One region of the Plantactinospora veratri genome, then DNA from elsewhere that is predicted to be linked to it. Evidence: riboswitches for the same ligand, from Rfam matches in the RefSeq annotation. Region 1 holds a riboswitch; each other region holds the start of a gene.
The links. Region 1 has a riboswitch for S-adenosylmethionine ahead of V1634_RS13650 (GNAT family N-acetyltransferase). Riboswitches for the same ligand answer to the same signal wherever they lie in the genome.
Positions count from the first base shown of each region.

Region 2: linked by a shared signal. The riboswitch ahead of V1634_RS30900 (aminotransferase class V-fold PLP-dependent enzyme) and the one ahead of V1634_RS13650 (GNAT family N-acetyltransferase) in region 1 are both predicted to bind S-adenosylmethionine.
Region 3: linked by a shared signal. The riboswitch ahead of thrC (threonine synthase) and the one ahead of V1634_RS13650 (GNAT family N-acetyltransferase) in region 1 are both predicted to bind S-adenosylmethionine.
Region 4: linked by a shared signal. The riboswitch ahead of V1634_RS32715 (ABC transporter substrate-binding protein) and the one ahead of V1634_RS13650 (GNAT family N-acetyltransferase) in region 1 are both predicted to bind S-adenosylmethionine.

Region 1 covers NZ_JAZGQL010000008.1:316,400-324,162, forward strand. Annotated here, with positions in the region: gene V1634_RS13630 (glycoside hydrolase family 5 protein) at 1-992, shown strand, start outside; gene V1634_RS13635 (hypothetical protein) at 1,147-1,827, opposite strand; gene V1634_RS13640 (DUF2625 family protein) at 1,761-2,087, shown strand; gene V1634_RS13645 (DUF6585 family protein) at 2,203-2,961, shown strand; gene V1634_RS13650 (GNAT family N-acetyltransferase) at 3,066-3,701, opposite strand; SAM riboswitch class IV at 3,714-3,829, opposite strand; gene V1634_RS13655 (alpha/beta fold hydrolase) at 4,064-4,912, shown strand; gene V1634_RS13660 (DinB family protein) at 5,076-5,606, shown strand; gene V1634_RS13665 (GyrI-like domain-containing protein) at 5,679-6,302, opposite strand; gene V1634_RS13670 (MerR family transcriptional regulator) at 6,304-7,125, opposite strand; gene V1634_RS13675 (GNAT family N-acetyltransferase) at 7,205-7,720, opposite strand.
Region 2 covers NZ_JAZGQL010000033.1:6,699-14,461, forward strand. Annotated here, with positions in the region: gene V1634_RS30885 (glycerol-3-phosphate dehydrogenase/oxidase) at 1-516, shown strand, start outside; gene V1634_RS30890 (FAD-binding oxidoreductase) at 586-1,980, opposite strand; gene V1634_RS30895 (FUSC family protein) at 2,156-3,388, shown strand; gene V1634_RS30900 (aminotransferase class V-fold PLP-dependent enzyme) at 3,463-4,743, opposite strand; SAM riboswitch class IV at 4,790-4,910, opposite strand; gene V1634_RS30905 (PrsW family intramembrane metalloprotease) at 4,977-6,515, shown strand; gene V1634_RS30910 (GroES family chaperonin) at 6,551-6,889, opposite strand; gene V1634_RS30915 (AI-2E family transporter) at 7,013-7,763, shown strand, end outside.
Region 3 covers NZ_JAZGQL010000001.1:481,114-488,876, reverse strand. Annotated here, with positions in the region: gene V1634_RS02205 (PqqD family peptide modification chaperone) at 1-1,015, shown strand, start outside; gene V1634_RS02200 (S24/S26 family peptidase) at 1,012-1,896, shown strand; gene V1634_RS02195 (ABC transporter ATP-binding protein) at 1,893-2,831, shown strand; gene V1634_RS02190 (ABC transporter permease) at 2,828-3,640, shown strand; gene V1634_RS02185 (DUF6295 family protein) at 3,715-3,993, opposite strand; gene V1634_RS02180 (dienelactone hydrolase family protein) at 4,035-4,835, opposite strand; SAM riboswitch class I at 5,018-5,134, shown strand; gene thrC (threonine synthase) at 5,148-6,443, shown strand; gene V1634_RS02170 (GNAT family N-acetyltransferase) at 6,855-7,763, shown strand, end outside.
Region 4 covers NZ_JAZGQL010000036.1:44,097-51,859, forward strand. Annotated here, with positions in the region: gene hrpA (ATP-dependent RNA helicase HrpA) at 1-2,280, shown strand, start outside; SAM riboswitch class I at 2,387-2,478, shown strand; gene V1634_RS32715 (ABC transporter substrate-binding protein) at 2,738-3,619, shown strand; gene V1634_RS32720 (amino acid ABC transporter permease) at 3,698-4,492, shown strand; gene V1634_RS32725 (amino acid ABC transporter ATP-binding protein) at 4,485-5,270, shown strand; gene V1634_RS32730 (cytochrome P450 family protein) at 5,307-6,497, opposite strand; gene V1634_RS32735 (CG0192-related protein) at 6,701-7,345, shown strand; gene V1634_RS32740 (nuclear transport factor 2 family protein) at 7,406-7,763, opposite strand, start outside.

The DNA of each region.
Region 1 (7,763 bases):
GCGCCCTGGCCACGGCGGCGCTGATTCCGGTCGCCGCCGTCAGCGGCGCATCCCCGGCCGGCGCGGCCACCAATCAGTTCAGAGGGATGAACTGGGCCGTGCTGGGTGACAACTTCAGCACCGGCCCGCTCGTCGTCCAGGGGCTGAGCCAGTCCGACAGCAACGCGACCGTGCGGGCCAAGGCCAATGCCCTCTACGACGACATGGCGGCCGTGGGGGTCAACACGGTCCGGCTGCCGATCAACACCCACACCGTCGGCACGACGTGGTGGAACAACTACCGGGGGGCCATCGACGCCGCCACCGCCCGCGGATTCAAGGTCATCCTCGCGTACTGGGAGGACGGCGCCGCCTCCGGCGGCAGGATCACCAACCTCGCCGCGTGGAACACGATGTGGTCCCGCGTGACCAACACCTACGGCTCCAACACCAACGTCTACTTCGAGCCGATGAACGAGCCGCACGGCTACAGCTCGGCGGACTGGCGCAACGTCGCGGCGAACTGGCTCAGCTACCACTACTCGGCGGTGCCGAGCCGGGTGCTCATCGGCGGCACCGGCTACAGCCAGGACCTGCGGGACGTCTGCAACGACAGCCGCTTCAACGGGACGTTGCTCTCCTTCCACCACTACGCCTTCTTCTACGACGCGATGACGTACGACGCCTTCCGAAGCCACATCCAGACCCGCCTCGGGAACTGCGCCTCCCGCGCGATCGTGACCGAGTACGGCGCGCCCATGGACAACGGCCTCAACTACGGCAACGCGAACAGCACCGACAACTTCGTGCGGCACATTCGCGCCGTCACCCAGGTCATGCGGGACAACCAGATGGGCGGCACCTACTGGCCCGCCCTCGGCGGCAAGCCCACCGGAAGCTCCGGTTACGACTGGTACTCGATGTTCGCCCTCAGCGGCAGCGGCACCAACCTGAACCTCACTGTCCGCAATGCCTCCGGCCGCGATCGTATCCGGTACGGCTGGGGACTGTGAGTCTGCTCCACGCCACAGCCGGTTGACCGAGCCGACGATCACGGTGAAAGGTGCCCCGGCGCCGAGCATCATGCTCGGTGCCGGGGGATTCGTCGTACCGGCACTACTCGAAGGTGCGGCCGGGTAGGGTCTCCTGCCACGGGTCTGCGGCCCGCTACAGCGCGGTGCTCGGGTAGCCGATCGCGGCGACATCCTCTGCCAGGTCGGCGACGGTGTGCCGAGGGTTCAGTGCGCTTACCACGGTGTCGGTAAGCGGCCGGTGGGCGACGACGTACTCCACTGCTGCCCGGTCCACCTCCATTTCGTAGTAGTCGCCGGCGTACTCGACGAACCGGTCGACGATGTCGTCGAGCAGGATTTCGAGCATCCCGGACCCGTCCGGTCCGCCGTCATCGTCGAACCCGTCCGGTGGTGGAAAGGTGATGCCTTCGCCAGCGTGCCAGCGGTCGTCACCAACCGACCGCCACAGCACCGCGGTGGCGACGAACCGGCCGGTCTCATCGCAGAAGGCGGGCTCCTCCACCTGGGGACGCAACACCACGGGGAGGCCGTCGAGCAGGCCCGGCCACAACTCGTGGTCCGGATCGCCGTAGGGCGACATCGCCGACTCATGATCAAAGACCCGGATGAACGCGCCGTCGGCGGTGAACACCACGGTCCACTCGTCGCCGCTGCCGCTGCTCATCAGTGCCGCCTCGTCCGTGCCCCAGGTCGAGGTATAGGCGTGGTAGGGGTGCCCCTCGTCGATGATGCGGTCGAGCACGGCCAGTGCCTTGCAGCGCTGCCGCAGCCGGTCGATGGTGGGCAGCCGGGCGGCGATGTCGTACGCGGTCACCGGGCGACCCTACATCCGGCGGCACGGCCGAGTTCTACGAGTCGCAGCGCTGGCCCGGATGGCACGCCGAGGTCGAGCAACTGGCGGCGTCACACGGTCTGGCGGTGTACCCGTTCCTGTGGTCCAGCGAGGCACAGGCGGACCTCGCCGCCACGTCACGTCGGCCAGCTCCCATCCGGGAACTGTTCGCGATGCAGGACGAGACCGTCGCGTTCCTCGCCGCCAGTGCAGACGCGGGATCGGTGCGGATCGACGTGTGATGGGGCATCGCGCCGCCCGCCGGTCCCGGCCGTCCCAGCCGGCGAACCGGTTGACCGCCCGGACGACGATGGGAAACGGATCCGTCGCAGCGATCGTCCGGGAGGTGAGCGTCGGATGCGGAACTGCCCGCCCGAGATTGCGGAGATCGTCGCGGAAACCGGCCTCGGTGAGGTGGTCGAGCGCTATCGGCTGACGGTGGCGATGGAGCTGAGTTTCGCGGTCACCTGCGGCGTGCTCGGCGGGTTCGGGCTGCTTTTCGGCGACGATGTCGGGCGGGCGATCGGCGCCGGGGCCGCTGGGCTCGGGGTGCTGTTCGCCGTACCCGCCTGGCGCAAGTCCCGCCGTCACCTGTACCTCTGCACCCGTGGCCTGCTCACCACGACCGGGACGACCACCGTGACCCGCCTGCTCAGGTGGGACGAGGTCGCGCACGTCCGGGTCTGGGTGACCCGGATCTACCAGCTCGGCCCGGCTGAGGAGTTTCCGCGCTGCGTACTGGAGCTGACCGACGGCACGACGCTCAACCTGGCCAGACCCCCCTACGCAGGCGTCGGCCGGCTCGCCGAGGCCGTCGAGCGGGCGGTGGCCGAGGTGACCTACCCGCGCCGGACCAGGGAGATCACTGAGACCGGCAGCAGCGCATTCGGCCCGATCACGGTCAGCAAGCTGGGAGTGCGCGACGGACGGCGGTTCGTCGCCTGGTCGGACGTCGCACGGGTGGAGCGGGGGCGGGTGCGGCTGCGCATCTGGAACCGCGCCGGCGAGCAGGTCGTCTCGCGGCAGGTCAGGACGATTCCGGATCTCGCCTGCCTGCTCAGGATCGCGGCCACCACACGCGGCGGGCCCGCGAACCCGGTGAAGGCGTTGCCCTGAGGCTGACGGGCGTCAGGAGCGGGTCCGGGCGCCGAGACCGGGACCAGCACGGGGCCCCGCACGTCGAGGAACTGCGGTGCCAGGGTCAGGTAGACGGCCCCGCGCTACTCGCGGTCTCGGCGACGGGTGTCGAGCCCGCTCGGGGCTGTGACGTCCGGCCAGGCCATCCGGAACTTGCGGGGAGCACCGTTGAGTCGGGAAGGGTCTCCGCCGGGCGGTGACACTGTCGCCGTCTCGACGCCGCGGGCTCCGCAGGCGCGGTAGAACCGCTGCGCCGCCGTGTTCTGCTCGAGGACCCACAGGTACATCCGTTCGGCCGTCGCGTGTTCCAGGACGGCTCGGGCTGCGTGGGCCAGCAGCGTGGTGCCGACGCCGGTCCGCTGGCGGCCGTGCACGACGTGCAGGTTGTCGATCAGGCTGCCCCAACTGGGGTCGTGGTCGAACACGACGTGGACGAAGCCGACCAGCCGGCTGTCGTCTTCGGCCACCACCGTCTGGCTGTTGGTCGGGGCGGCCAGCCGTGCCGACCAGACCGAGTGCCGGTCGGCGGCGACGTCGCCGTCGAGAAAGGAGTCGGCGTAGGCGCCACGGTAGTGCCGGCGCCAACTCTCGGCGTGCAGCCGGGCAATCTGCTCGGCGTCGTCGGCACCGGCGAGGCGCAGCCGCGGTCGCACCTGGCCGGTCGGCTTGAGGTGCTGTCCGGATGCTGTGTCCTGGTCGAAGGAAGGGATCGACGTCACCTGGACCTCCTGCTTCGCGGCTTGCTCGACGGCACTCGCGCCGAGCCTGGTCCTCACCCGGAGCACCCCGCCCGCGAACGGAGGGTTGCCGGCCAGCAAGCCGGGGCTTCGCGCTGGCGCTCATGACCTTCGCCGATGATCGTAACACCGCCTCCGTCGCGCCGGTCTGCGCCGGGTCATCCCCTCGGCGACCGTCGTTGCGGCAGAGGGGTCTACGGCCGGTCGGGAATGGCGACATATTGATCGTTTGCGATTGTTGAAGCCACGTCAGTTGCCGGATGTCGCCGCCGGCCGACCCGGAACGCTGAAGCGGAGGGCGATGGACGTCAACCGCAACGCCGTGGTCATCGAAAGGAGCGGCCATGTCCCCCGGGTCGACCCCGATCCTGTTGCTGCACGGCTCCTGGCACGGTGCCTGGTGCTGGACCGAGGTCATCGCCCACCTCCTGCCGTACGGCCGCCCGACCCTGGCGGTCGACATGGCCGGGCACGGGCTGCGCGCGCGTCGACCCGAGTGCCTGACCATGCGTCCGTTCGACCCGGATGAGCTGGCCACCGAGTTCTCGCCGGTGGCGGAGGTGGGCCTCGACCAGGCGGCCGAGCTGCTGGTTTCGCAGATCGAAACGCTGGGCCGTGGCGGCCCGGTCACGGTGGTGGCGCACAGCATGGGCGGCCCCGTCCTGACCCGGGCGGCGCAGCAGGTTCCCGAACTGGTGGCGCACGCCGTGTACCTCGCCGCCATCATGCCCGCCTCGGACAAGGCGGCCGACGGGTACTTCGCGCTGCCGGAGAACTCGGGCGCGGTGGTCCTGCCCGCCCTCCGGGGCGACCCCGCGGTGATCGGGGCGCTGCGGCTCGACCTCGCCTCGGACGACCCCGCCTACCGCCAGCTGCTTCGCGACGCGTTCTACGCGGACGTCGACCCGGTCGTCGCCGATGCCGCGCTGGGCCTGCTCACCCCGGACGCCCCGGTCAGCATGATGCGCGGCACCACCCGGCTGACCCGGGACGGTTGGGGCTCCCTCCCCCGCACCTACGTCGTCTGCGCCCGGGACATGGCGATCCGCCCTGCCCTCCAGCGGGTACTCGTCGCGGAGGCCGACGCCGCCTTCCCGGAGAATCCGACCTCCGTCGTGACGCTGGAGTCCGCACACGCGCCGTTCCTGTCCAGACCAGGCGAGGTGGCCGAGATCGTCGGCAGACGGGGCTGAGCCAGCTCTTCCGGTCGGAAACGAGCAACCGCGCGGCTCGGACATCGATACCATCCTCTGCGAACACGCGACCGGCTCCCGCCGGGGCGTCGATCCGACCGACGACCCCCTGAGTCGTGGATAACCGCTCGCCCGGCCACGGCTGCGATGCGAAGATCGCGCAATGTCGGCATCCCGCGCTGAGCTGCTGCGATGGCAGTTCGACCTGACCTGGTCGCTGTTCGAGTACCACCTGGAGCGGCTGGAGCCCGCCCACCTGCTCTGGGAGCCGGCCGCGCTCTCCTGGACGGTACGCCCGGACGACGCCGGCCGATGGCTGCCGGACTGGTCGGACACCGAGCCGGATCCGGTCCCGGTTCCCACCGTCGGCTGGCTCAGTTGGCACCTCGGCTGGTGGTGGAGCGCGGCCGTCGACCACGCCGGGGGACGCACCCCGCCGGACCGTACCGAGGTGCACTGGCCCGGCGACCTCGCGGCGACCATCGCCTGGCTGCGTACCCTCCGCACCGAGTGGCTGTCGGTGCTCGACGGGCTCACCGAGGCAGACCTCGACGAGACCGCCCCGTTCCCGTGGCAGGGCGACCCGGCGCACACCGTCGCGCACATGGTCGCCTGGGTCAACGCGGAGCTGATGAAGAACGTCGCCGAACTCGGCCAGCTCCGGCTGCTGCACGAGGCTCGTGCGACGCCCTGAGCCTCCGCGAGGAACACCGTCCACTGTGGCCGAGCGGATCGCCGCTGGCGACCGCCCGCCGGGGGGACCGTCTCAGCGCAGCGCCACCGGATAGCGGAGAATCGTCCTCAGCCTCGCCGCGGCCGTCCGGGCCGGGTTGGACAGGTAGATCTCGTGGTGGTGCCCCGAGATCCGGTACCCGGACTCGTCGAGGAAGGCCATCAGCCGGTCGCGGGTCGGGCGCTCCTCGCCGTACGGCCCGATGTGCAACAGTTGCGCGCTCCTCCCCTCCGTCAACCGGCGCAGCTCGACCCGGTCCACCGGTACCCCGGGCTTCTTCCGGGTCGTCTCCGCGACCAGATCCGCGACCAGATCCGGCTGCGCCGCCTGCGACGGCTGGAGGATCAGCATCGTCCAGTTCCAGGTCGACCGGTCCTGGCCGGTCGGGTCCCACTCCGCCGACCCCCACCACAGCCCCTCCAGTGGCGCGACGGAGTAGTCCAGCACGTCGGCCCGGCGCAGCCGGGAGCGCAGCCCGTACGCGACCGTGTACAGCGCCCGCACCGCCTGCTGGTACCCGGCCCCGTCCGGGTCTCCGACACCGTCGATCGCCAGGTACGGCAACTCCGGTACCTCCACCAGTGCCGGGGCGGTACCCGCCGCGTACAACTGGAAGTGGACCTTCTTCAGATCGGTCCTCGTCGGCGTGGTGGTCATCTCAGCTCGGCTCCTCGTCCTCGATCGGCACGACCACCCGGGTCACCAGTTGAGCCGGCTCGGTCGTCACCGGGTCGGCCAGGTACGCCTCCCGCACCTGGCCGCACGGGCGCAGCCCGCGCTCGTGGATCCAGGCGAAGACCGCCTGGTACGTCAACGTCAGGTGTTCGTACGGTCCGACGTGCACCGCCGCCGCCACCGGACCCGGCGGCAGCTCCTCGACGGCCGTCCCGGCCACGACGTCGGCGGGTACCTCGCTCTGCACCCCCACCGCGACCCGGAGCTGGCTGCCCAGGTCGACCGGGAACAGGCCCCAGACCGGCGGTCTCCAGTCGAGTCCCGACATCCCGGCCAGCAGTGGGCCGATCTCGCCGCCGAGGGTCGCGCCGATTTCCTCCGGTGCGCAGACCGCGCGGCGGACCAGCAGCCGGCGGGCGGGCTCGCGGGCCAGGGTCACCTCGTGCCGGAGCAGCCCGTCGGTGAGCAGGTCGCCGGTGAGCAGCCGGTCCAGGAGTTGCCAGCTGCGTTGCTGTGCGGCGATCCGCTCGGCCAGCCGGCTCCGTTCGGTACGCAACACGGCGGCCCGCGTGTCGTCGTCGCCGGTGAGCACCTGGGTGATCGCCGCGAGCGGGACGTCCAGACCCCGGAGCAGGGCGATCGCCATCGCGTCCCGCACCTGGCTCCGCCGGTAGTAGCGGTAGCCGGTGGCCGGGTCGACGCTCGCCGGCCGCAGCAGACCCACCTCGTCGTAGTGCCGCAACTGCTTGACGCTGAGTCGGCACAGCCGGGCGAACGCGCCGATCGGCAGGAGTTCCCTGGTCACCGCCCTATCCTGGACCCTCCCACCGAGGGAGGGTCCAGCCGGCACCGGCGCGGGCGGGTGACCGGGTACGCCCGGGTGGTCAGCGGTCGGTCAGGCGTTGGAAGAGGATGTGGTCCTGCCACTTCCCCGCGATCTCGACGTGTTCCCGGGCGACGCCGATCCGGTCGAACCCGTTGCGCCCGAGTACCCGCTGTGACCCGGTGTTGTGCAGCAGGGTGCCGGCCATCACCTGGTGCAGGTCCAGTTCCCCGAAGGCGACGTCGAGGATCAGGCCCACCGCCCGGGTCGCGACGCCGCGCCCGTTGACCGACTCGGCGACCCAGTAGCCGAGGTTCGCCGACTGCGCCGGCCCGCGCAGGATCGCCGACAGCGTGACGGTGCCGCAGATCTGCCCGTCGAGTTCGATCACGCAGCCGTAGCCGGTGCCGTTCTCCCGTTCCAGGGTCGCCTGCCGGAGCCGGGCACGCTGCCCGGCGGGGGTGAAGAAGCTCTCCGGGCGTACGGGTTCCCAGGGTGCCAGGAATTCCCGGTTGGCCACGTACGCCTCGGCGAGCGCGTCCGCGTCGTCCACACCCGCGGGTCGGATTCGGATCATGGGCCGATTCTTCCAGCCAGCCCTGTCCGACAGGTGTGCTGGA
Region 2 (7,763 bases), on a different contig from region 1:
GGCGCCGACGGCTACGCCGCGCTGTGGCGGGACCGGGCCGACCTGGCCCGCCGGCACGGGGTGCAGGCCGGGGTGGTCGAACACCTGCTGGAGCGGTACGGCAACCTCACCACCCACCTGCTGGACATGGTCGACGCCGAGCCGCTGCTCGGCTCCCCGCTGGCCGGGGCACCCGAGTACCTCGCCGCCGAGGTGGCGTACGCCGCCCGGGCCGAGGGGGCGCTGCACCTCGACGACGTGCTGACCCGGCGTACCCGGATCTCCTTCGAGACCGCGCACCGGGGCACCGAGTCGGCCGAACACACCGCCGAGATCATGGGTCGGGTGCTCGGCTGGGACGCCCCGGTCCGGGCCCGCGAGGTCGAGCACTACCTGGCCCGGGTGCAGGCGGAACGGCAGTCCCAGCGGATGCCGGACGACGCCACCGCCGACGCGGCCCGGGTCGGGGCGCCCGACGTACGCGGTTTCGCCGCCGACCGGGGTGCCGGCCGGGACGGGGCGGAACTGCCCGGCTGAGGCGCGCCGGACCCCGTTCAGCCCGCGCCGTCAGCGCACCTCGCCCGGACCCGGCTCAGCCCCGCCCCGTCAGAGCACCTTGCCGGGGTTGAGCAGCCCGGTCGGGTCGAGTGCGTCCTTGATGGCCCGGTGCACCCGCAGGCCCACCGGCCCGATCTCCCGGGCCAGCCAGTCCCGCTTGAGCAGGCCGACGCCGTGCTCGCCGGTGCAGGTGCCGCCGAGCGAGAGACCCAGCTCCATGATCGCGTCGAAGGCGCGCCGGCCCCGCTCCAGGTTCGCCGGGTCGGCCCGGTCGACCACGATGTTCGGATGCATGTTGCCGTCCCCGGCGTGCCCGACCACGCCGATCGGCACGTCGTGCTCGGCGGAGATCCGGGCCACCCCGTCGAGCAGCGCCGCGAGCGCGTCCCGGGGTACCGCCACGTCGTCGATGACCAGCCCGCCGATGCCGTCCGGATAGGTGGCGGCGGCGAACCGCTCCATCGCCGGGTGGGCCAGCCGACGGGCCTGGAGCAGCGCCGCCGCCTCCTCCGCGTCGGTGGCCGCGAAGACCTCGTCGGCGCCGCTCGCCGTGCAGACCTCGGCGAGCTTGGCGAGGTCTGCGGCGGCCCGGGTGCCGGTGTCGGCGGCGGCGAGCAGCAGCGCCTCGGCGTCGGTGCGCAACCCCATCGGCCGGTACGCCTCGATCGCGCCCAGATGGGTGCGGTCGAGCAGTTCCAGCAGGCTCGGGCTGAGCCCCCGGGCGGAGATCTCCGCGACCGCCCGGCCGGCGGCGGTGGTGGAGGGGAAGACCGCGACCAGGGTCAGCGACTCCTCGGCGGCCGGCCGGAGCGAGACGGTCACCTCGGTGATCACTCCGAGGGTGCCCTCCGAGCCGACGAAGAGCCGGGTCAGGTCGTATCCGGCGACCCCCTTGGCGGTACGCCGTCCGGTGCGCAGCACCTCACCGTCGGCGAGCACCACCTCCAGACCGAGGACGTACTCCGTCGTCACGCCGTACTTGACGCAGCACATTCCGCCCGCGTTCGTCGCCACGTTGCCGCCGATGGTGGAGGACTCCCACGAGCCGGGGTCGGGCGGATAGCGCAGGCCGTGCTTGGCGACGGCGGCGGCCAGCATGGCGTTGACCACGCCCGGCTGGACCACCGCGATCCGGTTCACCGGGTCGACCTCGCGGATCTCGTCCATCGACACCGTGGAGAGCAGCACCGCCCCGTCGACCGCGTTGGCGGCTCCGGCGAGCCCGGTCCGGGCCCCCTGCGGCACCACCGGTACCCCGTGCGCGGCGGCGGTGCGGACCACCGCGACCACCTCCTCGGTGGTCCGGGGCCGGACCAGCACGGCCGGTGTTCCGGCCACGCAGAGGTCGGCCTCGTCGCGCTGGTGGCTGCGGAGCAGGTCGGGGTCGGTGAGCACGGCGGAGTCGCCGAGCGCCGCCCGCAGGTCGTCGAGAAGATCCGGCATGCCTGGCAGGCTAGTCGCCCGACGAGTACGTCGACCACGGTCGTTTCCGACCGTCGGGGAACACCTCGGACAACCCGGTCGACGCTCACTGGCGCCGCCCGGACGGGTTCGACCGGTTCGTCAGCGGGTAGTCCCCGCCATGCGCTCCGTCCGGGCCACCGTGGCCAAAACGCCCGTGGACCTCGATCGGGAGCGGATCGCCAACCTGGCGAAGGAGTTCCGGCAGCGGTCCCGGGCCACCGTGCGGGACCGCTGGCACGCCGTACGCTTCAACCTGGTGCTGGCGCTCCAGGCGGGGGTGGCGGCCGCGCTGGCCTGGGTCGGCTCGCACGAGTTCCTGGGCAACCCGTCGCCGGTCTTCGCACCGATCTCCGCGATCGGTACCCTCGCCTCCTCCGTCGGCCAGCGGCTCCGCCGGACGGTCGAGTTGATCATTGGCGTGGCGGTCGGCATCGGCATCGGCGACGCCCTGGTCTTCTCCGCCGGCGCCGGACCCTGGCAGCTCGGCGTGATCGTCTTCCTGGCGATCGTGGTCACCATCTTCCTCGGCGGTGGTCCGGCGGTGGTGACCCAGGCGGCGGCGACCGCGGTGCTGATCGTGACCGTCGAATCGCCGCTGCGGGGCACCATCGAGTTCCCCCGGGTCATCGACGCGCTGATCGGCGGGGCCGCCGGGCTCGTGGTGATCGCACTGGTGCTGCCGTTGAACCCGTTGCGCGTGGTGGACCGGGCGGCCCGGCCGGCCCTGGGCCGGCTCGCCGAGGAACTCTCCGAGACCGGGGAGGCGCTCAAGGTCCGGGATCCGGGCCGGGCAGAGGCCGCGCTGGACCGGCTCCGCGAGGTGGAGAGGCACCTGCAGGGCTTCGAGGAGGCGTTGGAGGGCGGCCGGGAGACCGCGATCCTGGCACCGGTGCGCTGGCACCGCCGGGGAGCGCTGACCCAGTACGTGGAGAGTTCCGAGTACATCGAGCACGCCGTGCACAACAGCGGGACCCTGATCCGGCGGGCGGTCACCGCGCTGGAGGACGAGGAGCCGATCCCGGAGGAGATGTCGAACGCGGTCACCATGCTCGCCGAGGCGGTACGGCTGCTGCGCCGGGACCTCGGGCACGGCGTACGCCCGGAGGCCGCCCGGGAGCAGGCGTTGCAGGCGATCGGCAAGGCCGGTCGGGCGTACGCCGAGGGGGTCGGGTTCTCCGGCAGCGTGGTGATCGCACAGGTGCGTACCACCGGCAGTGACCTGCTCCGGGCCACCGGCATCGAACGGCTGGAGGCGAACCAGCTCGTACGCCGGGCGGCGGGCGGGCACGCCGGAGAGGCAGCCGCGGAGGCCGCCCGGCAGCCCGACATGCCGCCGTCGGACCGACGCTCCGGTGGCCCCTCGTTCGGGATGGGCCCGGCACGTTGACCGTGGCGCCGCCACTCCGCCCGGCAGCGCGCCCGCACCGGGCGCGGACCACCGGGTGCCGGGCGCGGCGCAGGTCAGCGGGGGGCCGCCAGGGCGGTGAGCAGCCGGTCGACGTGCCCGGCGGTGCTGCCCAGCCCGATGCTCGCGCGCAGCGCGGTCGGCGGCAGGTCCGGCCGCCCGCTCCGGGCGGCCGCCTCGGCGAGCAGCCGCCGGGCCAGCGGGTGCGCACAGAAGAGCCCGTCCCGCAGCCCGAGCTGCCAGCGCTGGGCGAGGTCGGCCGCGACCGCCGCCGAGTCCCGGCCGGCGACCACGAACGAGACGATGCCGACCCGGGGCGCGGCCGCGTCGAAGGTACGCAGTTCGACCACCTCCGGCAGGGCGGCGAGCCCGGACCGCAGCCGGGCGAGCAGGGCCTGCTCGTGCGCGTACAGCGCGCTGCGGTCCGCCCCGGCCAGGGCAGCGCAGACCGCGGCCAGCGCCACCGCGCCGAGCAGGTTGGGCGTGCCCGCCTCGTGCCGGGCGGGCCCCTCGACCCAGCGCACGTCATGGGTGGCCGCCCCGACCCCGAGGGTCGCACCGCCACCGGCCAGGTACGGCGGGGCGGCGTCGAGCCAGTCCGCCCGTCCGGCCAGTACGCCGATTCCGAACGGCGCGTACAGCTTGTGTCCGGAAACGGCCACGTAGTCGACTGCCAGGGCGGCGATGTCCAGTTCGGCGTGCGGGGCGAGCTGGGCGGCGTCCAGCGCGATCCGGGCGCCGTGCCGGTGGGCGACCCGGGCCAGGTCGGCGACCGGCCAGCACTCGCCGGTGACGTTGCTGGCCCCGGTCACCGCGACCAGGATCGGTGCGCCGCCGCCGCTGCCCCGGCGCAGTTCCCGCAGTGCCGCGTCGACCGCTCGCACGGCGTCGGCGACCGAGCCGGGCACCGGCAACCGGACCGTACCGGTGGGCCAGGGCAGCAGGTTCGCGTGGTGCTCGGCGGCGAAGGTCACCACCCGGGTGCCGGGCGGCAGGGCCCGGGCCAGCAGGTTGAGCGCGTCGGTGGTGTTGCGGGTGAAGACGACGTGGTCGTCCGCGCGTGACCCTAGGAAGTCGCCGACCTGCTGCCGGGCCCGCTCGTACGCCAGGGTGCTGCGCCGGGAGAGCGCTCCGGCGCCCCGGTGCACGCTGCCGTACCAGGGCAGCAGCTCGGCCACGGCGTCGGCGGCGGCCTGCGCGCACGGTGCGGTGGCGGCGTAGTCGAGGTTGATCTGTCCCGGCACTCCGAGCACCCCGAGCGGCGCTGCCGGAGTCGACGTTGCCGGTGCGGTTACGCCGGTCGGCCGGGCGGGTGCGGAAACGACACTGGTGCTCATCGGGGATACCTCCGGTGGCCAGGGACCCCGGAGCGGGTGGGGACGGGGTCCGCGCTTGCCCGGTGCGGGCGCGCACCGAGCCCGGTCATCACCCGGGGCACCCCACCGCGAACCTCGACGAGGGTTGCCGGCCAGCAAGCCGGGGCTTGACGCTGGCGCTCGTGACCTGCCAGAGAGCATAACCGGCCCGGTTGTGGTCCGGCCGGGCTGGCCGGAGGAACTACGCTGATCACATGGCCGACACCCCGCCCGGTACGGCGGCGCCCCAGCCGCCGTCGCCGACCCCGCCGTGGCCGCCCGCCCCGTCGGGGCAGTTCCCGCCCCCCGCATTCGGCCTGCCGGAGGTGGCGGCGCCCGAGCGGCGCAGCCTGGCCCGGCTGTTGACGATGATCGGGGCGATAGCGCTGATCGTCGTCTGCGCGGTGCTGATGGCCTGGGAACTGGTGTCGCCGGCCGGGGTCACGCCGCCACTGATCGGGCTGGGCGCGGCGGCGCTGCCGGTGCCGGTACTGGTCGCCTGTTTCCTCTGGCTCGACCGGTACGACCCGGAGCCGGTCAAGTATCTCGCCTTCTGCCTCGGCTGGGGTGCGGCGGTCTCCACCTTCGCCGCGCTGCGCACCAACACCTTCGCGGCCGACACCCTCCAGCTCCCCCTCCCGGTGGTCGGGGTGCTGGTCGCGCCCTTCATCGAGGAGCTGACCAAGGCGCTCGGGCCGCTTCTGCTCCTGCTCTACCAGCGCCGCAAGTGGTCCGGGATCACCGACGGCATCGTCTACTGTGGTCTGTCGGCGGTCGGCTTCGCCATGGTCGAGAACATCCTCTACTTCGGCCTGCACGGCTACGCCGAGGGCGTCGACCAGTACGGCCCGGCCACCGGTGCGCAGAACGTCTTCGGGATCTTCATCCTGCGGGTACTGATCAGCGGCTTCGCCCACCCGCTCTTCACCTCGATGACCGGCATCGGGCTCGGCATCGCCGTCCGGTCGGCCAGCCGCCCGATCCGGATCCTCGCCCCGCTCGCCGGCCTGCTGCTGGCGATGATGCTGCACGGCGCCTGGAACCTGGCAGCGACCCTCACCCAGCTCTCCGGTGAGCCGCTGATCCTGCTCTACAGCTACCTCGGGCTGATGGTGCCGATCTTCCTGGGCGTGGTCGGCCTGGCCGTCTGGGTCCGGAGCTGGGAGGGCCGGCTCACCCAGCGCCGGCTCCCCGACTACGTCTCGACGGGCTGGCTCACCCCACCCGAACTGGCCGCGCTCGGCACCCTCGGCCGGCGGCACGCGGCCCGCCGCTGGGCCCGCCGGATCGCCGGTGAGGAGGGCGCCAAGGCGATGCGCGCGCTCCAGATCTCCGCGACCCGGCTCGCCCTGCTCCGGGACGGGCTGGTGCGTGGGCTGGAGCGCCGGCCGGCGCAGCTCGCCCGCAAGCTCGACGAGGAACGCCGGCTGCTCGACGCGATCCAGGCCGCCCGCAGGGTCTTCGTCGGCCGGGATCCGCAGGCACCGGCGGGAATCTGGGACGGATCCCGCTACCACCTGTCCTTCCCGGACGGCTCCCGCCGGACCCTGCCGGCGCCGGCCGAGCCGGTGGTACCGATCCCGGTGGTCCTGGTGGCGCCCCCGCGCCCACCGGCTCCGGTCTACCCCGCCCCCGGGTACGGCCCGTACGGCGGACCGCCGGCCTCGTACCCCGGAGCACCCGGCCCGTACGGCGGACCGCCCGCACCCGGCTCCGGGCCGGTCGGACCCTGGCCGGGGCCGTACCGGCGCTGACTCCGAGCGTCAGTGGCGGCGGGCGGCCGGGCGCGTCACAGGTAGAGGCCGGTGGAGTCGGTCTCTACCCGCTGGGCGGCGACGGCGTGCACGTCGCGTTCGCGCAGCAGCACGTACTCCCGGCCGTGCAGCTCGACCTCGGACCGGTCGTCGGGGTCGAAGAGCACCCGGTCGCCGGAGACGATGGAGCGCACGTTCGGACCGACACCCACCGCGGTCGCCCAGGCCAGCCGCCGGCCCATCGAGGCGGTCGCCGGGATGACGATGCCGGCGGTCGAGCGCCGCTCGCCCTCGCCGCCGTCCGCCCGGACCAGCACCCGGTCGTGCAGCAGGCGGATGGGCAGGCCGTTGTCGTTGGTTTCCTCGGCGGTCACGACCGGAACGGTACCGCGTGCCACCTCGGGCGGGTCGCCGGTGTCACCCCCCGCCGGCCGTCCGAGCCGGCCGGTCAGGGTGCGGCTACCGTAGGAAGGCCGGTTCCGCCGTGGGAGGTGCGCTTGCGCCGTTTCGAGCAGCTACGAGCAAGGATTCGTCGCGCGTACGCGTTCGGACGTTCGTCGGACCCGTCCGGCGGGCACACCGATCCGGCGGGGGTGAGTCCGGCCGCCACGCCCGAGGCGGCGCCCGTCCCGCCGCCGGTCGGGGGCGAACCGGCCAGGGAACTGCACCCGTCGACGTCGAGCCGGGACGACGCGGACGTACCGCACGCGCTGCGGATCGCCGCCGCCTGGTCGTGGCGGCTGATCGTCATCGGCCTGGTCGCCTGGGCACTGCTGCGGCTGGTCGGCGCGGTCCGGATCGTGATCATTCCGTTGGCGATCGCGCTGCTGCTCTCCGCCCTGCTGGCCCCGCTGGTCGGGCTGCTGCTCCGGGCCCGCTTCCCCCGCTCCCTGGCCACCGCGGTGGTGCTGGTCACCGGGCTGGCCGCGGTGGTCGGCACGCTCACCCTGGTGGTCAACGAGTTCATCCAGGGCGTACCGGACCTCAGCCGCAACGCCACCAGCGGTATCCGGCAGATCCAGGAGTGGCTGAAGACCGGGCCGCTGCACCTGTCGGACAACCAGCTCAACTCGTACATCGAGCAGGGCGAGCAGTGGATCAACGAAAACACCCAGTCGTTGACCAGCGGGGCGGTCTCCACCGCCGCGACCGTCGCCGAGCTGCTCACCGGGGCGCTGCTGGTGCTCTTCGCCACCTTCTTCTTCCTCCGGGACGGCGAGAAGATCTGGCGCTTCCTCGTCCGGCTGC
Region 3 (7,763 bases), on a different contig from region 1:
AGTACCCGTCAACCTGGTCACCACCGGCAGCCGGATCCGGGACGCCGCCACCGCCCGGCGGATCGCCGACACCTTCGCCGGCATCACCGTCAGCCTGTACGGCGGCGGCCACGAGGTGCCCGGAGCCGTCCCGGGCGAGAACACGCTCGCCCGGACCGTACGCGGGCTCACCCTGCTGAACGCGGCCGGGGTGAAGCCCGCGATCGACCACGTGGTGTCGCCGGAGAACATCGCCGCGCTGGACAGCCTGATGTCCTTCCTGGACGGTGTCGAGTTCAGCCGGGTCCGGATGATGAGCCACTCCGCCGTCGACCGGGGTACCCCGGACGGTCTCCACCTGGGCTGGGAACAGCTCGGCGCGGAGCACCTGCCGGCACGACGGTCCGCCTGGACGAGTCCGGTCGCCCGCAAGCTCCTCAGCCGGGGCCCGATCGCGGCCCGGTCCTGCCCGGTACCGGCCGACCGCGGCCTCGATGGCCTCGACATCCACGTCGACCCGGGCGGCGACGTCTATCCCCGCGGGCCGGTCGCCGGCCCGCCGCAACTGGCCGGCAACCTGCGCAGCCAGCCGCTGCACGAGATGTTCGCCCCGCCCGGTCCGGGACGGCTCGGCGCGCCCGGCGTACCACGACCGGCCGGCCCGGGCTCCGCCGCCCGGAGAACCCCGGTCGCCTCCACTGCTGACCACCCGAGGGGAAGGTGTCGCGTGACGGTCGGGATCAACTCCGCAATCGTCTGGGTCGACGACGACGAGGAGGTCCGGCTCTACAACCCGGACGACGGGGAGTTCCAGACGTTCAACGCGAGCGCCGCGCGGATCTGGCGCCGGCTCGCCGCCGGCAGCGACGTGCCGACCGTGGTGCGGGAGCTGGCCGACGCGTTCGGCGGCGGCGACGGGCGGGAACGCGAGGCCGTCGCCCGGGACGTCCGCGAGTTCGTGGCGCTGCTGCGCGCCCGCGACCTGCTCCGGTCGGCCGAGCCGTCCGGACCGGCCGGGGAGGGGGGCCACCGGTGACCGGGAGCGGCTTCGCGGACGGGGTACGGGCGGCCCTCGCCGCCGGCGGCCTGGCCCGGGTACCGGTCACCGGCCCCGGCATGGTGCCGGTGCTCTCCGACGGCACCGTCGTGGTCGAGCCGGTCGAGTTCGACCAGATCTGCCCGGGCGAGGTGGTCGCGTACCAGCACGGTGACGGGATCGTGGTGCACCGGGTGGTGGCCCGGCTGCCGGAGCACCTGCTGACGGCCGGTGACAACCTGCCGCTGTACGACCCGCCGGTGCCCCGGGCGGCACTGCTCGGGCGGGTACCGCAGGTCCCGGCCCGTGCCCCGGGTGCCCCGGCCGTCGGCGGGCCGCCCCTGCCGCTGCCGGACGGCGTCACGCTCTGGCTGGTCGGCGCGGCGGCCCGGGCCGTACCGGAGACCGACCACCAGCTTCCGCCGCCGGGCAGCCGCCGCGCACATGCCCTGGTCCGGGTACGCCACCTCGCCGCCGGCTCCGCCCTGCCGGACCGGGTACGCCGAGCCCTGGACGCTCTCGACGCGCTGGGCGGGGTGACCGTCGGCATCTCCCCGGCGGCGGTACGCCCGGTGGACGACCTGCGCACCGCCCTGGCCGGCCGGAGCCGCCCGGCCCGACCGGCACAGCGGCTCGACATCGTGCTCGGCTGCCGCTTCGGCTCACCGGCCCTGCCCGGCGGCCGGGGCGGCGTCGCACCGGTGGACGGACCCGACGACGCCCAGCCGGTCATCGCCCCGGGCGACGTCGACCACCACCTGCGGACCGGCCCGCCACTGTCCGAGACCGGCCCGGTGAGCGCGATCCGGACCATTCTCGCCACGCTCGGCGTACCCCCGCTGCCGGGATTCCCGCAGCCGGCGCTCGACGGTGCGCCATGACCCCGGCGATCGCCGCGACGGACCTGGTCAAGGCGTATCCCGGCGCCGCCGCCCCGGCGGTCGACGGGCTGACCTTCGACATTCCGCCCGGCCAGGCGGTCGGGCTGCTCGGCCCGGCCGGCGCCGGCAAGACCACCCTGCTCAAACTGGTCTGCGGGGCCTGCCCGGCCAGCTCCGGGCGGCTCCTGGTGCACGGCCGCCAGCCCGACGGCGGGGCGAAGCGGGACGTGGCGGTGGTGCACCAGTCCGGGCCGTTCGACCTGACCCTGTCGGTCCGGGACAACCTGCGGGTCGCCGCCGCGTTCCGGGGCCTGCCCTGGCGTCGCGCCCGTTCCCGGGCCGAGGAACTGCTCGGCGCCTTCGAACTGGCCGGCACCGAGGACCGGCCCGCGCAGACCCTCTCCGCCGGACAGCGACGCCGGCTCCAACTGGTGCGGGCGCTGCTCCGGGTGCCGAGGATCCTGCTGCTGGACGAGCCGTCGGCCGGGCTGGACGTCGAGGGCCGGCGACGGGTCTGGGCCGCGCTGAACGAACTGCGCCGGCAGCACGAGCTGACCATCGTGCTGACCAGCCACTACCTCGACGAGGTGGAGCGCAACACCGAGCGGGTGCTGGTGCTGCGGCACGGGCGGCTGATCCGGGACGGCAGCCCGGCGGACCTGCGCGACGAACGAGGCGAGGCGCGGGCGGTGCTGCGGAGCGGATCGGTGGACGGCTGGCCGGCGATCGCCGCCGGTGCGCTGCGGCTGGGGCTGGCCGCCGCCCGCAGCGGCAACGAGATCGTACTGACCGGACCGGACCTCCGGCGGCGGCTGCCCCGGCTGCTGGCCGAACTGGCCGACCAGCGGATCCCGGTCGACAGCGTGGAGCTGGCGACCGCCTCGCTGGAGGAGGCCTTCGTGGCCCTGACCCGATCGGAGGTGACCACCCGGTGAGCCTGACCGGCCTGGCCGACGACGACACCGCCGCGCCGCCCTGGCACGGCTCCGGACTCACCGCGACGCTGCGGCGGGAGTGGCTGCTGCTCACCCGCGACCGGGGCGACCTGCTGCTCGCGGTGGTGCCGAGCGCCGTCTACATCGCACTCTTCGCCACCTCGCTCGCCGACCTGATCGGTACGGTGACCTACCGGGGCCGGACGGTCGGCTATCCCGACTTCGTCATCCCGGCGCTGATGTTCTCCGCGCTGCTCTCCGCCGCCACCACCTCGGGTACCGCGCTGGTGCGGGAACGGGCGCACGGGATGGCGCTGGAGCTGTGGTCGTACCCGCTGACCCGGTGGCAGTACGTCGCCGGCAAGCTGCTCGCCGGCTCCGCCCTGGTCTCCGCGCAGACGGTCGCCGCGCTGGCGGCCTCGGCGGCGCTGTTCCGGGTTCGCTGGCCGGCGGACCGCTGGGCCGCGCTGCTCTGTGTGGCGCTGCTCGCCGCGCTGGCCTTCAACGCGCTCTGCCTGCTGCTCGCCACCGTGGTCCGGGACGCGCAGCGGTTCACCGTGCTGGTGAACGTACTCGTGCCGCTGCTGCTCTTCGCCAGCCCGTCGTTCTATCCGATCGAGAACCTCGGTACGGTGCCGCGGATCCTCGCCGTCGTCAACCCGGTCAGCCATGGCGTCACCGCGCTCCGGGAGGCGCTGCTGCGCGGGTTCGCGGAGGTCTGGCCGCATTGCCTGCTGCTCGGGGTGGTCGCCGTCGTCGCGGTGGCCGGGGTGGGCCGGGCCCTGGTGCGGCAGTCCCGGTCGCTCTGAGCCGGCCCGGCCCGACACGGCCCGCGGAGCGTCCGGTCGGCAGGTGCCTGTGGCGCCGCTCGCGGAAACCCGGGTCAGACCTTCTGGTCGCGGCTGGCCAGCCCGGCCGGGGCGGCGGCCAGGGCGGCCTGGATCGCCTCGACCAGGGCGAGCGCCGACTCCTCGGTCAGCTCGACCGCGACCCGCGCCCCCGGGCCGGCGGCCGGGTTCAGAAAGTCGATGTTGAGGGTGTGTGCGTACGGCGCGTGCGTCGGATGGTCCACGTAGACGCAGGTGTGGCTGACCGGGAACCAGCCGCCGGCACCCTTGCCGCTGCCGTCGACCTCGCGCTTCACCGTGACGTACGTGCACATGCCGGCCTCCTCGGGCTCGGGACGGACGGGATTCGTCCCGGTCAGGCGTTCAGGTGGCGGTCGAAGAAGTCCCGGACCCGTTGCCACCCCTGGGTGGCGGCCAGCGGCCGGTAGCTGGGCCGGTCGACGGCGAAGAAGCCGTGCCCGGCATCGGCGAAGGTGTGGAACTCGTGCGGCTTGCCGAGCCGGGTCAGCTCCCGGGACAGCTCGTCCATCTGGGCCGGTGCGGGGTACCGGTCCTCGGCGCCGAAGAGCCCGAGCAGCGGGCAGGAGAGCCTGCCTGCCTGGTCGAACAGCGGCCGCACCGCCAGCGGGAAGTCGTCCGGCGGGTCGCCGACCACGAACGCGCCGTAGCAGTCGACGGCGGCGTCCAGCGGCAGCCGGGTGGCGGCCAGGAACGCCTGCCGGCCACCGGAGCAGTACCCGATGACCCCGACCCTGCCGTTCGAGGCCGGTAGCCCGCGCAGGTGCTCGGCGGCGCCGCCGACGTCGCCGACGAGCCGGTCGTCGGGTACGCCGCCGGCGGCCCGCGCCGCCGCCGCCGCGTCGTCGGGGCTGGCGCCGGGTGCCTCCCGGGAGTACAGGTTGGGGCAGATCGCCGCGTACCCGTAGCTGGCCAGCCGACGGGTGATCTCCTTGGTCGCCTCGTCGTAGCCGGGCATGTGGTGGATCACCACCACCCCGCCGTGCGGCCTGGCGTCGAGAGGTTGGGCCAGGTACGCCTCGATCTCGTCGCCGCCCGCCCCGGCGATCCGGACCGTTCCGGCCCGCATCGCGTCTCCGGCCCGCATCGCGTCTCCGGCCCGCATCGCGTCCCGCACCGTCACGCTCCCGTCCTGCACCGCCGTGCTCCCGTCCCGCCCGGCCGGACGGTGGCCGTACCCGAGTTCTCGTCAGCCCGGGGTAACTATTTCAGCCGGCGCTCGACGGCGGTCCGGTGGTCCGGCGTGGGGATCTTCCTCACACCGCGAACAGACCCGGGACAGCGGCTGGCGGTGCCCGTAGACTGTCGGCACAACTTCATACCTCATCCAGAGGGGCTGAGGGATACGGCCCGACGACGCCCCGGCAACCACTCCACGGCGGAGCAGGTGCCAAATCCGTCCCCGCCGCGCGGTGCGGCGCCAGGGAAAGATGAGAGGACGGCTATCGCCATGACGTCGATCATCGACGCGACCCCCAGCCAGACCAGCCCGGTGGCCCCCAATCCCGCCCGCGTTCTCGTCTGTCGCGGCTGCGGCACCGAATATCCGCTGATCGCGCAGCACGCCTGTTACGAGTGTTTCGGCCCGCTGGAGGTCGGCTACGACGCCGCGACCCTGGCCCGGGTCACCCGGGCCGACATCGAGGCCGGCCCGGACAACCTCTGGCGGTACGCCGCGCTGCTGCCGACCGGCCAGGACCCGACCACCCGGGTCACCCTCGACCCGGGGCTGACCCCGCTGGTCCCGGCCGCCGGCCTCGCCGCCGAACTGGGCATCCGGGCGCCGCTCTGGGTCAAGGACGACAGCGCCAATCCCACCCACTCGTTCAAGGACCGGGTGGTGTCGGTGGCGCTGACCGCCGCCCGTGGCCTCGGCTTCACCCGGTTCGCCTGCGCCTCGACCGGCAACCTGGCGAACTCGGTCGCCGCGCACGCGGCCCGGGCCGGGGTGCCGTCGATCGTCTTCATCCCTGGTGACCTGGAGCAGGGCAAGGTGGTGACCACCGCCGTCTACGGCGGCGACGTGGTCGCGATCGACGGCTCGTACGACGACGTCAACCGGCTCTGCGGCGAGCTGGTCGAGACCGACGAGTTCGCCGACACCGCGTTCGTGAACGTGAACGTCCGGCCGTACTACGCCGAGGGCTCCAAGACGCTGGGCTACGAGGTGGCCGAGCAGTTGGGGTGGCGGATTCCCGAGCAGGTGGTCATCCCGATGGCCAGTGGCGAGCTGCTCACCAAGATTGACAAGGCGTTCAGCGAGCTGGTCGAGATCGGACTGGTCGAGGCGCCGGCGAACGGCTGGAAGGTCTTCGGCGCCCAGTCGGCCGGCTGCAACCCGATCGCGGTCGCGCTGCACGGCGACACCGACGTGATCACCCCGGTCCGGCCGACCGGGATCGCCAAGTCGCTCAACATCGGCGACCCGGCCGCCGGGTTCTACGCCCTGGAGGCGGTGCGCCGTACCGGTGGCTGGATGGACTACGCCGACGACGACGAGATCCGCGCCGCCATCCGGCAGTTGGCCCGGACCACCGGCGTCTTCGCCGAGACGGCCGGCGGGGTGACCGTGGCCGTACTCGGCAAGCTGGTGGCGAGCGGCCGGCTGGACCCGGATGCCGAGACGGTCGTCTACAACACCGGCGAGGGTCTCAAGACCCTGGACGCGGTGGCGGCACAGGTCGGTCCGACGTACCGGGTCAAGCCGTCGCTGCGGGCGGCCCGCGACGCGGGTCTGCTCGGCTGAATTTTCCGGAAGAATTTTTTGGATCTGCCCGAACCGTGCCCGGGCAGATGCACGTGCAACTTGCAGGTGGAATCGTTCGGTTCCATCGGCGGAGACCCGGACCCGGCGGTACGGATGCGGTGCGTAGCTGCTGTTTTGCCGCCCGTAACGAAAACACGCGGAAGGGGACTTGACGACTGCATCTGCACGTCGCAAGATGCTCCGTGCGGGAGGACGCACCGCCGTAGACTTTCAAAGCTCTTACGACCCAGCGCCGGAGGCGTTGTGCGGGCGTCCTCCCGACCAAACTCTCTCGCCCGGTCGGGCCGACGTCGTCGCCCGCCCTTCGGCTCAACGCGAATCCGCCGATCCGGGTGACGGTTCCTCGATATTCGGTCGCGCCCCTTTCGTGTAAGCGGCACTCTGCAGAGCATGGATACCGTGGTCACCCCACTGGATGTCGCCGACGTCGCCGCCACCGAGCGGGCGTACGAGATCGAGTCCTCCGCGCGCACCGTCGACCAGCCCGACGTGCCGACGCTGTCCCGGCAGCGCTTCTTCGCCGCGCTCCGGCGACCGTGGCCGGGTGACGAGGACCGGCACGCGCTGGGTTATCTCGACGGGGTGGCCGTCGGCTACCTGGCAGTCTCGCTGCCCCAGCGGGAGAACCTGGAGAACGCCGGGCTGGTGCTCGCCGTCCACCCGGAGTACCGCCGCCGGGGCGTCGGCCGGGCGCTCTACGAGCAGGCGGTGCGGCTGGTCCGCCAGGAGGGCCGCAAGCGGATCATCGGCGAGGTGGCGAACATGAGCCCCGAGGCCGCGCCGACGACACCGGGCGACGCCTTCGCCGCCGCGATGGGTGCCAAACCGGCGCTGGCCGACATACGCCGCCGGCTCGACCTGACCACACTCGACGAGACCGAACTCGACCGGCTGCTGACCGAGGGACTGGCCCGGGCCGAGGGCTACTCGATCGTGCGTTGGCGCGGCGCCACCCCCGACGAGTACGCCGAGGACGTCGCCTACCTCGACAGCCGCCTGATCAGCGACGCGCCGCTCGGCGACCTGACCTGGGAGGCGGCCCGGCCGGACGTGGGCCGGCTGCGCGAGATGGAGGAGGCGTACCACGAGCGCGGCCAGTACTGGTACAACAGCGGTGCCCGGCACGACGCCACCGGCCGGTTGGTGGCCTGGACCGGGATCGGCATGAACACCAGCTGCGACTGGCACGCCTTCCAGCAGATCACCCTGGTCGAGCCGGCGCACCGGGGACACCGCCTGGGCACCGTGATCAAGGTCGACAACCTGCGGCACATCCGGGAGCACGAGCCGGCGCTGCGG
Region 4 (7,763 bases), on a different contig from region 1:
TCGTCCAGCGGTTTCCGCCGGATGTGCAAGGCCGAATACCTCAACTACCTGCGGGTCCGGGAGTGGCAGGACATCCACTCGCAGCTCCGCCAGGTGCTGCGGACCACCGGCGGCGCGGCGCCCGACGGCCGGCCGGGCCGGGGCCGGGGCGGCGGCGACTCCGCGACCGACGGCCCCGCCACGGGTACGCCGACGGCACCGGCCGGCGACGCGACCCCGGAGGACGTCGACACCGACCGGATCCACCAGTCGCTGCTCGCCGGACTGCTCTCGCACGTCGGGCTGAAGGAGACGCAGAAGAACGAGTACCTGGGCGCCCGGGGGGCCAAGTTCGCCCTCTTCCCGGGCTCGGCGCTGTTCCGCAAGCCGCCGCGCTGGGTGATGGCCGCCGAGCTGGTCGAGACGTCCCGGCTCTGGGGCCGGGTCGCCGCCCGGATCGAGCCGGAGTGGGTCGAGGCGCTGGCCCAGCACCTGGTGAAGCGGAGCTACAGCGAGCCGCACTGGGAGAAGAAGCAGGCCGCGGTGGTGGCCTTCGAGAAGGTCACCCTCTACGGCATCCCGCTGGTCAGCGGCCGGAAGGTCAACTTCGGCCGGATCGACCCGGTGCTGAGCCGGGAGCTGTTCATCCGGCACGCACTGGTGGAGGGCGACTGGCAGACCCACCACCGGTTCTTCCACGACAACCGCGCCCTGCTCGACGAGGTCGAGGAGTTGGAGCACCGGGCCCGGCGCCGGGACATCCTGGTCGACGACGAGACGCTGTACGCCTTCTACGACCAGCGGATCCCCGCCGAGGTGGTCTCCGGCCGGCACTTCGACGCCTGGTGGAAGAAGACCCGCCGGGACCGGCCCGACCTGCTCACCTTCGACCGGCAGATGCTAATCAACGAGGGACGGGGCGCCCTCGACGCGGCCGACTACCCCGACGAGTGGCACTCCGACGGGGTGGCGCTGCCGCTGACGTACCGGTTCGAGCCGGGGACGGAGACCGACGGGGTGACGGTGGACATCCCGCTGCCGATGCTCAACCAGGTCGACGCGGAGAGCTTCGACTGGCAGGTACCCGGGCTGCGCGAGGAACTCGTGGTGGCGCTGATCCGGTCGCTGCCGAAGGCCGTACGCCGCAACTTCGTCCCGGTGCCGGACTACGCCCGGGCGGTGCTGGCCTCCATCACGCCCGGCCGGGAGCCGCTGCTCGACGCGCTGACCCGGGAACTGCGCCGGATGACCGGGGTGACCGTGCCCCGGGACGCCTGGGACGTCGAGCGGCTGCCGGCGCACCTGCGCCCCACCTTCCGGGTGGTCGGCGAGGAGCGGCAGACCGTCGCCGAGGGCAAGGACCTGCCGGCGCTGCAACGGCAGCTCACCACCCAGGTACGCCGGATGGTGGCCGCCGCCGCCCCGGACGTCGAACGGTCGGGGCTGCGGGAGTGGAGCATCGGCACGCTGCCGCGCTCGATCGAGCAGGACCGGGCCGGCTACCTGGTGACCGCCTATCCGGCCCTGGTCGACGAGGGCGACACGGTCGGGGTACGGGTCTTCGAGACCGAGGCCGAGCAGGGCCGCCAGATGTGGGCCGGCACCCGGCGGCTGCTCCGGCTGACCCTCGGCTCGCCGCAGAAGTTCGTCTCCGGCCGCCTCTCCAACGAGGCGAAGCTGGCGCTGAGCCGCAACCCGCACCGCAACGTGCAGGAGCTGCTCGACGACGCCGCCGACGCGGCGGTGGACAAGCTGATCGCCGATGCCGGCGGGCCGGCCTGGGACGCCGAGGGTTTCGCCGCGCTGCGCGACCGGGTCCGGGCGGATCTGGTCGACACCACCGTCGAGGTCGTCGACCGGGTACGCCGGGTGCTCGCCGCCGCCTACGCGGTCGAGCAGCGGCTGGCCCGGACCAACAACCTGACCATGGTGGCGGCGCTGGCCGACATCCGGGCCCAGCTCTCCGGGCTGGTGCACCGCGGCTTCGTCACCGAGACCGGTTACGCCCGCCTCGCCGACCTTCCCCGCTATCTGACCGCGATCGAGCGCCGCCTCGACCGGCTGCCGCAGAACCCGCAGCGGGACCGCGACCAGCAGGCCCGGATCGCCCAGGTGCAGCAGGAGTACCGGGAGATGGTCGACGCGCTGCCGCCGGCGCGCCGGGGTGCCGACGCGGTACGGCAGATCCGCTGGATGATCGAGGAACTCCGGGTGAACGTCTTCGCCCAGGCGCTCGGTACGCCGTACCCGATCTCGGAACAGCGGATCTACCGGGCGATGGACGTCGCCGAGGCGGGCTGAGCCCCCGCACCGGCCGGGCGGCGCGGCGGGGTGGGTGGCGAGCGACACAGCCATCCCGGCCCTGACCAGTTGGAATGTCGGGGACCTGGTTGAGTAGGCTGTGCTCCGGCCATCCAGAGCGACCGAGAGACCTGGCTCGTCGACGTCGCAGCAACCCCCCACCGTGGGTGCGGGTGCTACCGCCAGGATCGATGGAGGTTCCGTAGTGCGCAGCATCCGAGCCGGGCGGGCGAGCCGGCTGCACGTCGTCTGGCACCGGTGGCGTCGACACGTCGACCTCTGCCGGACCAGCACCATGCTCTGTCGGGCCTCGGCCTGACCGCGACCGCCGGTCGGCGGCATTCCGACCATCTCGTCAGCACCCCCTGAGCGACGCCGTCCCGCACTGCCCATGACCTGACCGGTCGGGTGGTCCTTCGGCACACCGTCGCCGGATATTTCATGGAGTTTCAGCACAATGCGCATCAACTCACTCGCCACCCGCCTCCTCTCCGGGGTCGCCGCCGTCGCGCTGCTCGGTGCGGTCGCCGCCTGCGGCGGCTCGTCGTCGGGCGACACCGCCGACAACCCCTACGACCTGCTGCAACCCGGGACCCTGCGGGTCGGCACCCTGACCGACGCACCGCCGAACGTCTTCCTGAAGGACGGCAGGTTCACCGGCTTCGACAACGATCTGATGACCGCCGTCGCGGGCAAGCTCGGGCTCAGGGTGGAGTTCGTCGGCACCGAGTTCTCCGCGCTGCTCGCCCAGGTCAACAACCACAAGTTCGACGCCGGCTCGTCGTCGATCACCATCACCGAGGCGCGGCGCAAGACCGTCGACTTCAGCAACGGGTACGACTTCGGCTACTTCGGACTCGACGTGCCGGCCGGCTCGCCGATCAGGAGCTTCGCCGAGCTGAAGGGCAAGCGGGTGGTCGTGGTGCAGGGCACCGTGCAGGACGACTACGCCACCAAGGAGGGTCTCGACCCGGTCCGGGTACCCGACTACAACGGCGCGATCAACCAGCTCAAGTCGAAGACCGCCGACGCCTGGATCGCACCCGCCGAGATCGGCGAGAAGTCCGCACAGGAGAGTGGCGGCAAGATCGTGCTGGTCGAGAAGCAGCTCAGCTCGGCGCCGACCGCGTTCGCGGTGGCCAAGGGCGCCGACCCGCTGCGCGAGGCGCTGAACTCCGCACTCGACCAGGTGATCGAGGACGGCACCTGGACCCGCCTCCAGGAGCAGTACTATCCCGGGCGGCCGGTGCCGGAAAGCTTCAAGCCGGGCAGCGGCACGGTGACGTACCCGCCGGTCAAGGCCGGTCCGACGAGCCCGGCCGCCACCCCGGCGAGCTGACCCGGCCCGCACACCAGACAGTCGCCGGCCGGCCGCCCCCGGCCGGCCGGCGACTCCGGATCCGAGACAGGCGAGGCGATGGAGACCCTGGCGACGCTGTGGGAGACGTTCTTCGACTGGGAGTCGATGCGCGAGGCACTGCCCGAGATGCTCACGGTCGGGCTGCCCAACACGCTGCTGCTGGCGCTGCTCTCCGCCATCGTGGGGACGCTGCTCGGCATGCTGCTGGCGATGGCCGGGCTGGCCCGGACCCGGTGGCTGCGCTGGCCGGCGCGGATCTACACCGACGTGTTCCGGGGACTGCCGGCCGCCGTCACCATCCTGCTGATCGGGGTCGGGCTGGCACCGCTCGGGCTCGCCTGGTGGGGCCCCAACCCCTATCCGCTGGGCATCCTGGCGCTGTCGCTGATCGCGGCGGCGTACATCGGGGAGATCTTCCGGTCCGGCATCCAGAGCGTGGAGGCCAGCCAGCTGGAGGCGACCCGGGCGCTGGGACTGTCGCACGGCGCCGCCATGCGCCTGGTGATCATCCCGCAGGGCGTACGCCGGGTCCTGCCGGCCTGGGTCAACCAGCTCATCGCACTGATCAAAGACTCCAGCCTGGTCTACTTCCTCGGCCTGGTGGCCAGCCAGCGGGAACTGTTCCGGATCGGCCAGGACTATGCGGCGAACACCGGCAACGAGTCCGCGCTGCTGCTCGCCGGGCTCTTCTACCTGGTCATCACCGTGCCGCTGACCCACCTGGTCAACTGGGTCGACCGGCGGCTGCGCGACGGCCGGGCCGGTGGCCCGGAACCCGACGAGGAGGATCCGGTGGCGCTCGCCGGCGAGACCGCGCTACCGACGGGTGGAAGGGGAACCCAGCATGCCTGAGTCTGTCACTCCGACGGTGTCGGCCCGACCGGACGGGGCAGGTCCCGGATACGAGTCGGTCAGCGTCGCGACCCGCGACGTACATCTCGCGTTCGGCCGGAACCAGGTGCTGCGCGGCATCGACCTCGAGGTCGGCCGGGGCGAGACCGCCTGTGTGATCGGCCCCTCCGGCTCCGGGAAGTCCACCCTGCTCCGGGTCGTCAACCGACTGCTGGAGCCGGACCAGGGCGACGTACTGCTGGACGGTGTGAGCGTGCTCGACCAGGATCCGGACGCGCTGCGCCAGCGGATCGGCATGGTCTTCCAGCAGTTCAACCTCTTCCCGCACATGACGGTGCTGCGCAACGTCACGCTCGCGCTCCGGCAGCTCAGGAAGCTTTCCAAGGACGAGGCCACCGAACTGGCGCTGCGCCAGCTCGACCTCGTCGGGCTCCGGCACAAGGCGGACGTACGACCCGGCCGGCTCTCCGGCGGCCAGCAGCAGCGGGTGGCCATCGCCCGGGCACTGGCGATGTCGCCCCGGGTGATGCTCTTCGACGAGGCGACCTCGGCGCTCGACCCGGAACTGGTCAAGGGCGTGCTCTCGCTGATGGCGGACCTGGCCGGTCAGGGCATGACGATGCTGGTCGTCACCCACGAGATGGGCTTCGCCCGGCAGGTCGCCGACCAGGTCGTCTTCCTCGACCGCGGTCGGGTGGTCGAGGCCGGCCCGCCGGCACAGATCTTCGAGGACCCGCGCAGTGCCCGGCTCGGGCAGTTCCTCTCCCAGGTCCTCTGATCGGTCCGGTGTGCCGTCTCGGTGTGCCTTCCCCGGTCAGCCGCGCGGCCTGACCGGGAGCGCCGACAGGCCCCGGAGCAGCAGGCTGGACCGCCAGCCGATCTCCTCCGCCGGTACCGCCAGGCGCATCCCGGGAAACCGGCGGGCCAGGGCGCCGAAGGCGATCTGCCCCTCCAGCCGGGCCAGCGGTGCGCCGAGGCAGTAGTGGATGCCGTGCCCGAAGGCGAGGTTGGGGGTGGGCGGGCGATCCAGGTCCAGCCGGTCCGGCTCCGGGAACCGGTCCGGGTCCCGGTTGGCCGAGAGCAGGGCCACCAGCACCGACGCGCCCTGCGGAATGGTCCGGCCGCCCAGCTCGACCGGCTCCATCGCGGTCCGGAACGAGGCGTTCTGCACCGGGCCCTCGTAGCGCAGTACCTCGTCGATCGTCCCGGGTAGCAGCGCCGGTTCGGCCACCACCCGGGCCCAGCGCTCCGGTTCGGCCAACAGCAGCAGCATGCCGTTGCCGATCAGGTTGACCGTGGTCTCGTGCCCGGCGATCAGGAAGAGGTAGACCATCGAGACGAGTTCGTCGTCGGTGAGCCGGTCACCCTGCTCGTGCACCGCGATCAGCGCGGAGAGCAGGTCGTCGGCCGGCTGCTCACGCTTGGCCGCCAGCAGCGTACGGATGTAGCCGACGATCGCGGTCAGCGCGGGCGGCAGCCCGGCCGGGTTCATCGGGCCGGTCACGATCGCATCCGTCCAGCGCCGGAAGTCGGCCTGGTCCTCGGCCGGTACCCCGAGCAGCTCGCAGATCACCTGGATCGGCAGCGGGAAGGCGAACCGGTCGATCAGGTCCACCTGTTCGGCGTCGGCGATGCCGTCCAGCAACTGCTCGGTCAGCTCCTCGATCCGGGGGCGCAGTGCGGCGACCCGGCGTGCGGTGAACGCGCCGGAGACCAGCCGCCGCAGCCGGGTGTGGTCGGGCGGGTTCAGCGCCAGCATGTGCCGGCCCACCGCCCGGGCCACGTCGTCCGGGATCATCCCCCGGTAGTTGAACCCGCCGGCCGAGGTGGCCTTGGCCAGCCGCGGGTCGCTCAGTGCCCGCTGGGCGTCCTCGTAACGGGTGACGACCCAGGCGGTGACGCCGGTCGGCAGCTCGACCTCCACGACCGGGTTGTCCCGGCGCAGCTCGGCGAGGACCCGGTGCAGATCGGCGGCGATCCCGAACGGATTGGCGATGGTCGACATTCGTCTCCCCAGACGACGAGTGGACGGCCCGCGGCCGGAGCGGCTCCGGGCTCCCTCCCATGCTGCCACTGTCGACGCCGGGCGCGGTGACACGGCGACCCGGCACCCCTGCCCCGGCGGGTGCGCCGCCGCCGGTACGAGCCCGGTCGTCGGAGCGCGTGCAGCGCCCGTACTCGTCGAGAGTGCCGGCTATGATCTTGCGCATGGCGCTGCTGCACCGGGCCGCACTGCATCCCGGCAAACTCGAACTCCTGGCGAACTGGCTGCCCGGCCGGCGCTGGTACCGGGGCCCCGCCGACGTCGTCCGCGTCGCGAGTTTCCGGTTCGACGACCCGGACGGAGCGGTCGGGATCGAGACTATGCTCGTCAGGTCCGGCGACGGGCCGGTGCACCAGGTGCCGCTCACCTACCGCGCCGCGCCGCTACCCGGCGGCGACGACTGGCTGATCGGCACCACCGAGCACTCGGTGCTCGGCCGCCGCTGGGTGTACGACGCCTGCGGCGACCCGGTCTACGCCAGCGCGCTGGCCGCCGCGATCGTCACCGGCAGCGGCCAGGCGGAGGAGTTCTTCGAGGTCGACGGGGTACGCGAGGTCCGCCCGCCGAGCATGACCGTGACCGGCAGCGGCACCCCGGGCAGCACCGTACCGCCGGTGCACGTGATCCGTCGGGTTGTCGAGGACGAGCCGACGACGATCGTCACGGACGCCGCGGAACTCACCGTCCTCCGCCGCCCCGAGAACGGAGCCGGCGGGCTGACCGGCGCCACCCCGAGCACCGCCGCCCTGACCGGCAGCTGGCCCGGCCAGCCGACCCCGGTGGCGCTGGCCTACGCCGTCCTGCGCTGAGGCCGGACCACCCACGGCGGCACCACGGCCGGGGGCCTGTCGACCACCGGCCCGGCGGCACTACCCTGCGGGTGGTGGCGGCGGGAAGTAGTCGCGGAGCTTCGCGATCCGGCCGTCGCGTATCCGGAAGATCTGCACCAGGGACATGGTCGTACGCTGCCCGGTCGGCGCGACGAGGACCGTGTCGATCTCGACGACGAAGACGTCCGGGTCGGCGGTCTCGTGCAACGAGTATCCGGACTCCGCCAGGTCAGCCGTGCCCTGGTAGGCCGGCTCTCTGTGGTAGGCACCCATCCCGGCCCGGATCGCCCTCCGGCCGACCAGCCGGCGCGGCAGCGGATGACCGGCCGGCAGCAGCGGCGCCTCGTATTCACCGTCCTCGGTGAACAGTGCGGCGACCGCCTCCGGATCCCGGCTG